Regions from separate parts of the Serratia sp. NPDC087055 genome, predicted to be linked through region 1. Evidence: riboswitches for the same ligand, from Rfam matches in the RefSeq annotation. Region 1 holds a riboswitch; the other holds the start of a gene.
The links. Region 1 has a riboswitch for thiamine pyrophosphate ahead of thiC (phosphomethylpyrimidine synthase ThiC). Riboswitches for the same ligand answer to the same signal wherever they lie in the genome.
Positions count from the first base shown of each region.

Region 2: linked by a shared signal. The riboswitch ahead of thiM (hydroxyethylthiazole kinase) and the one ahead of thiC (phosphomethylpyrimidine synthase ThiC) in region 1 are both predicted to bind thiamine pyrophosphate.

Region 1 covers NZ_JBJDOG010000010.1:17,122-20,966, forward strand. The annotation lists gene thiC (phosphomethylpyrimidine synthase ThiC) at 1-1,698, opposite strand, end outside; TPP riboswitch at 1,813-1,937, opposite strand; gene rsd (sigma D regulator) at 1,977-2,480, opposite strand; gene nudC (NAD(+) diphosphatase) at 2,580-3,347, shown strand; gene hemE (uroporphyrinogen decarboxylase) at 3,387-3,845, shown strand, end outside.
Region 2 covers NZ_JBJDOG010000005.1:205,063-208,907, reverse strand. The annotation lists gene thiD (bifunctional hydroxymethylpyrimidine kinase/phosphomethylpyrimidine kinase) at 1-276, opposite strand, end outside; gene thiM (hydroxyethylthiazole kinase) at 273-1,067, opposite strand; TPP riboswitch at 1,104-1,195, opposite strand; gene ACI2J2_RS20520 (PAAR domain-containing protein) at 1,379-2,764, shown strand; gene ACI2J2_RS20515 (hypothetical protein) at 2,745-3,173, shown strand; gene ACI2J2_RS20510 (GNAT family N-acetyltransferase) at 3,468-3,845, shown strand, end outside.

The DNA of each region.
Region 1 (3,845 bases):
AGCACGTGCGGTGGCCGGATCGAGTGCGAGATTGAATTGATCTTCCCAGCGGAATTCGAAGCGTGCTTTTGACATGGCGTTATCGCGGATCTGTGCGCCGGGGTGGCCTTTGGCCAGATCCGCCGCGTGGGCAGCAATCTTATAGGTGATCAGGCCCTGTTTGACGTCTTCTTTGTTCGGCAGGCCGAGGTGTTCCTTCGGCGTGACATAGCAGAGCATGGCGCAGCCGAACCAGCCAATCATGGCGGCCCCGATACCGGAGGTGAAATGGTCATAACCTGGTGCGATGTCGGTGGTCAGCGGACCGAGGGTGTAGAACGGCGCTTCGTGGCAGTGCTCCAACTCTTCGGTCATGTTGCGGCGGATCATCTGCATCGGCACGTGGCCTGGGCCTTCGATCATTACCTGCACGTCATATTCCCAGGCAATTTTGGTCAGTTCACCCAAGGTGTGCAGTTCGGCGAACTGAGCCTCGTCGTTGGCATCCTGAATTGAGCCTGGGCGTAGCCCGTCACCGAGTGACAGTGAGACGTCATAGGCGGCGCAGATTTCACAGATTTCGCGGAAGTGCTGATACAGGAAGTTTTCCTGATGATGGGACAGGCACCACTTGGCCATGATCGAACCACCACGGGAGACAATACCGGTCAGGCGTTTCGCGGTCATGGGGACGTAGCGCAGCAGTACACCCGCATGGATGGTGAAGTAGTCGACGCCTTGTTCCGCTTGTTCCAGCAGCGTATCGCGGAACATTTCCCAGGTCAGGTTTTCCGCGACCCCGTTGACCTTCTCCAAAGCCTGGTAAATAGGCACTGTGCCGATCGGTACCGGACTATTACGTAAGATCCATTCGCGCGTTTCGTGGATATATCGACCGGTGGATAAATCCATCACGGTGTCCGCACCCCAGCGGGTGGACCACACCAGTTTCTCGACTTCTTCCTCGATCGAAGAAGTTACGGCTGAATTCCCGATATTGGCGTTGACCTTCACCAGGAAGTTGCGGCCGATGATCATCGGTTCGGATTCAGGGTGGTTAATATTGGCAGGGATGATGGCACGACCTGCAGCGACCTCTTGCCGGACAAATTCCGGTGTGATGTTTTCCGGCAGGTTGGCGCCCCAGCTTTGCCCCGGGTGCTGGTGGCGTAATACTTCGCCGCGGATACGTTCACGGCCCATATTTTCGCGGATGGCGATAAATTCCATTTCTGGTGTGACGGTGCCAGCACGTGCGTAGTGCAACTGGGTGACGCATTTGCCGGGTTGCGCCTTGCGTGGCTGCGGGAGATGTTCAAAACGCAGGTGATCCAGACCCTCATCCGCCAAACGCTGCTGGGTAAACCCTGAACTCACGTTGTTGAGGGTTTCGGTATCGCCACGTTCGGCGATCCATTCCGCGCGCAGCTTTGTCAGGCCGCTATGCACGTTGAGTTCTGACAGCGGATCGCCGTAAGGGCCGGCGGTGTCATACACCGGGATAGCCTCGTTCTGTTCGTACTGTGGGTTATCTTTGTCGCCACCAATCAGCGTCGGGCTAAGTTGAATTTCACGCATCGGTACCTGCAGGTCGCTACGTGAGCCCTGCAAATAAATACGGCGTGAGTTGGGAAATGCAACGCCCTGAAGAGTCTCAATAAACTGCTGGGCTTCTTCGCGTTGCTCTTTACGGGCACGAGGTTTCTTAACGTTAGACATAGCAAGTTCCTACCAGTGTGTTGGGTTGGGAAAGTTGCTTGTCTGGAGCTCGGAGGGAGTAATGATGCTGGCCAGCAGGACGGGATTGTCCCAAATTGGGGCACCTGCCTATGGCGATAGATTACTCTTGTTCCCTTCGCGGGTATTAACCCGATCAGGTTCCGCGGATCCCGAATTAACGGTCTCAGCCTGGCCAATTTGATGAACAAATCAGGCGCTAGGCACTCCGACAAGATGCCCCCCAGTATAGGAGGGATAATAAAAAACACTACAAAATTTTAACGGGTCTGATCCAAGGAGGCGTCCGTCAGGGCTTGTTGCCAGGCTTCAGCTGCCAATTGGATCAACTTATCTTCCAGGGTAAAACGTGCTGCCAGCGTTTCACCGATATTTGACAACGCCTGATGGAATTCCAGACACACATCCTGATCAATATCTACTTCGGTATAGCGATCGTGGAAGGCCATGATCTGCTCTGTATTGGCCCAGAGCTTGGGGTAGATGTTAACTGCCAGAGACATTTTGGGACTGGATGCGCCTTCCACTTGTTTGATAATTCTGTCATAGATATGGAAATGACCGGCAGAGAGATAATCCACCAGATTATGGCAAAAGTTCTCCAGCGCTTTTTCATTCAGCGGCGTATGCTTTTCTTTATTCGGTTTGATGCCCACGAGGGTGCAATAGGCGACCAGCAATTGCTTGCGAGCCTGAAGCCATTGATCAACTAATTCATTACTACCACCAACGCGCTGAGTCAGGCTTTCCAAACGGTTGAGCATGTTTGACTCCGTAAGTAATAAAACGTAACAGTAAGTTATTAAAATGTAACAAGGCCGATTTGTAGAGTGCCAGTGAAGCTGAGGTTGTGCAACAACGATATGGAACTTGCATTAACAGGTAATGAAAATGGCTGGTGGATCGTCAGCCATGAAAGCAAACTTTGGTTACCGAACGGTGAACTGCCGTGCGGTTCTGCGGCATCATTCTCCCTGCAAGGGCGAATGGCACGCGCTATTGGCGAATGGGAAGGGCTGCCGGTCTGGTTGGTACGGCATGCAATGCCGCAGGAAATGGGCTCGGTACGCCAACTGCTTGAACTCGATCGCGGGTTGTTTCAACTCGCAGGGCGCGGCGTGCAACTGGCCGATTTTTACCGTTCTCATCGTTACTGCGGTTACTGCGGCCATGAGATGCACCTCAGCCGTACCGAAAGCGCCTGCCTGTGCAACCATTGCCGGGAGCGTTACTACCCGCAGATAGCCCCTTGCGTGATTGTTGCCATTCGGCGCGATGATGAGATCTTGTTGGCACAACACGTGCGGCATCGCGGTGGTATTCATACCGTACTGGCGGGCTTTGTTGAGGTTGGCGAAACGCTCGAGCAGGCGGCAGCCCGTGAGGTCATGGAGGAAAGTAATATTGAAATCAAAAACCTGCGTTATGTCACTTCGCAACCCTGGCCGTTCCCGCATTCGCTGATGATGGCCTTTATGGCCGATTACCACCGGGGTGAGCTCCGTCACGACCCCAAAGAACTGTTGAATGCCGGCTGGTACCGCTACGATCAGTTGCCACTGTTGCCACCGCCCGGTACCGTGGCGCGCCGTCTGATAGAGGACACCGTAGCCTTATGCCGTGAGCAATAAATCGCTACAATACCGGCAGATGAATAAGGGAGCCCCATAATGAATGAGTTGAAGAACGATCGTTACCTGCGCGCACTGCTACGTCAGCCGGTGGATGTGACCCCTGTATGGATGATGCGTCAGGCCGGTCGTTATTTGCCGGAGTACAAGGCCACCCGTGCTCAGGCCGGTGATTTCATGTCGCTGTGCAAGAATGCGGAACTGGCCTGTGAGGTTACGCTGCAGCCACTGCGCCGTTTTCCACTGGATGCTGCCATTCTGTTCTCCGACATCCTCACCATTCCCGACGCTATGGGGCTCGGTTTGTATTTTGAAACCGGCGAAGGCCCACGTTTTTCCTCGCCGATTACCTGCCGTGCTGATGTGGATAAACTGCCTGCGTTCGATCCGGAAGTGGAGTTGGGTTATGTCATGAACGCAGTGCGCACTATCCGTCGTGAGTTGAAAGGTGAAGTACCGCTGATTGGCTTCTCTGGCAGCCCGTGGACGCTGGCAACG
Region 2 (3,845 bases), on a different contig from region 1:
CTCCGCCACCGCCTGCACAATGTCAGTGTTAGCCAGCATACCGATTTTGGTGCTGTCGATACGCACATCGCTGAACACGGAATCAAGCTGAGCGGCGACAAAAGCAGGGTCAATATTGTAAACCGACTGCACCCCGCGGGTATTTTGCGCCACCAGTGCCGTAATAACGGAGGCCCCGTAGGCACCCAGCGCAGAGAAGGCTTTCAGGTCAGCCTGGATACCTGCACCGCCGCTCGGATCGGTACCCGCGATGGTCAATGTGTTAATTCGTTTCATTGCAGATCCTCCGGCCGCAGTTGATACAACGCGTCGAGGAACGCAGGGGTGAAACTGCCCGGCCCTGCGGCATCGCGCGTGGCACGTTCACCACACAGCGACATCACCCGGCAGGCAGTCGCGACGTTGTCCAGCCGATCGCCCGGCAGGCTGCAAAATGCCGCCACTACGGCCGATAAGGCACAGCCGGTTCCCACGACCCGCGTCATCAGTGCGTCCCCCCCTGCGACGGCCCACTCACGCTGGCCGTCGGTGACATAATCCACGACCCCGGTTACCGCCACGACAGCGCCACTGCTCCGTGCCAGCTCACGCGCGGCGGGTAAAGCCGCCAGCGAATCGTCCGTGCTGTCTACGCCGCGCCCACTGGTCTGCAGACCGCTCAGCGCCATGATTTCGGAAGCATTACCGCGGATCGCCGCGGGTTTTTTACCTAACAGGCAATGGGCAAAGGCAGTGCGGTACACCAACCCACCAACCGCCACCGGATCCAGCGTCCATGGCGTTCCCGCCGTATTGGCGGCCTCCACCGCCGCCAGCATGGATTCGGCACGTGAGGCATTGAGAGTACCGATGTTAATCAGCAAAGCATTCGCCAGCAGGCTGAACTGCGCTGCCTCTGTCGGTTCCACCACCATCGCAGGGGAAGCGCCGAGCGCCAGCAACACGTTAGCCGTCAGCTCCTGCACCACTTCGTTGGTCAGGCAGTGAATCAATGGGGGTTGGTGCTTAAATTGGGTCAAACAGGCCGCGGCACGGGCGCCGGGTAAAGCATCAGGTCGAGCGAACATATTCCTCCCAACCGGCGTTCAAGAAGGCGGGTACCGGTTGGGGCACCGAGACTTCCCTACGCTGGCATAATCCAGATCAGGTAATACGGGTAAAATCTCAGCCCCTAGAGGCACCCCGAGTCATGTTGGTTGTTTGTCTTTAATTTTTGCCAGATTAAGGAAAGTGGCTCACTGATGCAAGCTTCCCTTCTCGGTTACGCTTCTTCGCGTTGTCCCTCATTTTGTCCCCTACTGGTTTGATACTTATTGATCATGCGGGTGTTTTTTGTACAATGCCGAAAAGGAGTTTTACGTAACAAATAGAGGGAATTATGAGAGAAGGTATCGTGCTTTGTCAGGGGGATAGAACCACATGCGGAGGAAAAATAACCGTGGGTTCTGCTCATGGTATTGCTTTCAACAAACCACAAGCAAAGGAAGGCGATCCCGTCACCTGTGGCAAGGATGGTAAGACCTATAAGATCATTGGGGGTATCTCTTTTTATACCACGGGCTCCGACAATAAACGCGTAGCCGGCTCGCTGGATAGCGTTAGTTCATGCCCCTGCAAGGCAAAAATCCTGCCCTCTAACGCTTACCCACGCTATGCAAACAAAGTATCCCCAGCATTCAGAAATACAGGTTTAACGGCTGCGACACCTTTGCCAGCCACACTGATGCCTCTGAACACAACAGAGCCTGAACAACATGCACAAACAGCAAAGAAGAAAGCTGGGATCGATGCAGGTTTTGCCGTTATCCCTTGTGGCGGCACAACAGAAGGCTGGCAGCGCCTTCTGTTCACTGAGCATCCGCCCGCAGGTGTTAAAGAACTGTTCACAACGCTGAACGGCGCAGGGAAAGAATACAAAGCGGGTTCCATTATGCTGGTAGTTGATCCTGAAAAACAGGACGACGAACAGATCGCCCACATGCAAGACGCTAAAGCTCGTATTGACGCGGCACTGGAACCACTGACGCACAAGGAAGCTAACTTCCTGCATCAGCATTACGCCACAATAGCCAACTTCACCAATATTGCTGATAAAGGGATTGGCCTTGCTGCTGAACCCGTTGGAAAGTATTTTGAAAATATCGGAAAGATCCTCCATGAGATCCAAACCACCTACAAAAACACCTACTTAACCCGCGGTGCGTTGATTGGTGAGCAGTTCTATGTGAGGCGCGCCCAGTTGTTCAAGGAACTTGAAACCGTACTTAAGGTTGGCTTCTTGAATAAAGCAATGAAGTTTGGCGAATACACGAAGATAAAAAATGCCCTTGGCCTATCCACAAGTTCCATCACTCATAAATGGAATGAAACGGGGATCGGTGACATTGATGGCTATGCTACGCACATAGATCGGGCGGCTAAATATGTTGAGGCCATGAGATATGTTGGTTATGTCGGAATTGGCTTTAGTGCCCTTCACTCTTTGAACGAAATACATGAGGCTTGTTCTGTTGGTCGTGAAGATCAGTGTACAAGGAAAAAGTACACTGAGGTAGGTAGCTTTGCTGGTGGTACTGGTGGAGGTCTTTTCGCTGGCGGTTTTGCTATTCCTCTTTGTGTTGCTATTGGAATCGGTTCTACTGGTATCGGAGGACTCGCTTGTACGGTGATTGCTGGTGCAAGTTTGGGATATGCAGGAAGTACCGCAGGCAGTGCTCTTGGAGAATTAGGTGGGGAGCAATTGTATGAAACTTTCGGCAATTGATTTTATCATTACCTATCGAATTCAAATTTCTGGAATCTTATTGATTTGTGGAATGATAACATACGCCACCTACGCAATTTACGACAAATTGAACAAGAGAAGATTTGTTACCCTATGTTCTTTATTTGTTGAAAAATTTGGAGCAAGACCTGCGGAAGTTCTCATTTATCAGAGTGGTGGTGTTTTCTTCTCTTTTATGCGTGATGCTTTCTTCATTAAAGCATTATATTTCAAAGAGAATTCATTCCACACTCGGGGGATGGATAATAACCAGATCCGCTTTATTAAGGAGCTCCCTAAGCAGTATACTAATTGGCTACGGATGAAAGTTAGGATATCCATTGTTGGTTTTATCTTATTGATTACGATGCTGGCAATCTACTACTTACCTCCATGGATTTGGAGCTAAAATAATAAATCCAGCAGTTGACAGCTCTTTATTTTGTCATTGGTAAAGGGTTACTTAGCTTCTTGTATTTACTGATCATGTCACCCTCTGTTGTGGTCTGCCGTGAGATAACGTAACCATCACTTTTAAACACCTTTGCAAGTTCAACCATCCACTTGAAAACCTCATGCAATGCTCCTTTTTCAGTGCTAAAAGCCATTGCACAGGGTACCCCGAGTCAAGGCGAAAATTAGTGGGGTTGCTGACGGTGAGGTCAATTGCGCTATAGTGTCAAAAAAATAAAAAGGAGATGCCATGCAGATAAGACCCTACCAAGAAGCCGACCGCCCCTTCCTGCGCACGCTGTATTTGGCATCACGCAAAGCGGCGTTTCCGTGGCGCGATACCGACGATTACCGACTAGAGGATTTCGATCGTTCGACGTTGGGTGAGGATATCTGGGTAGCGGAGGATCAGGGGACGCTACTGGGATTTGTATCGATTTATCGCCAAGATAATTTTATCCATAATCTGTATGTTGATCCTCACCTGCCGCCCCTAGGCGTAGGCAGTGCCTTACTGCAGGCGGCAGAACAGACATTTACTGCCACCGGTTCATTGAAATGTCTGGTGAAGAACGAAAAGGCGTTGGCGTTTTACCATAAACACGGCTGGCAAAAGATAACCACCGGC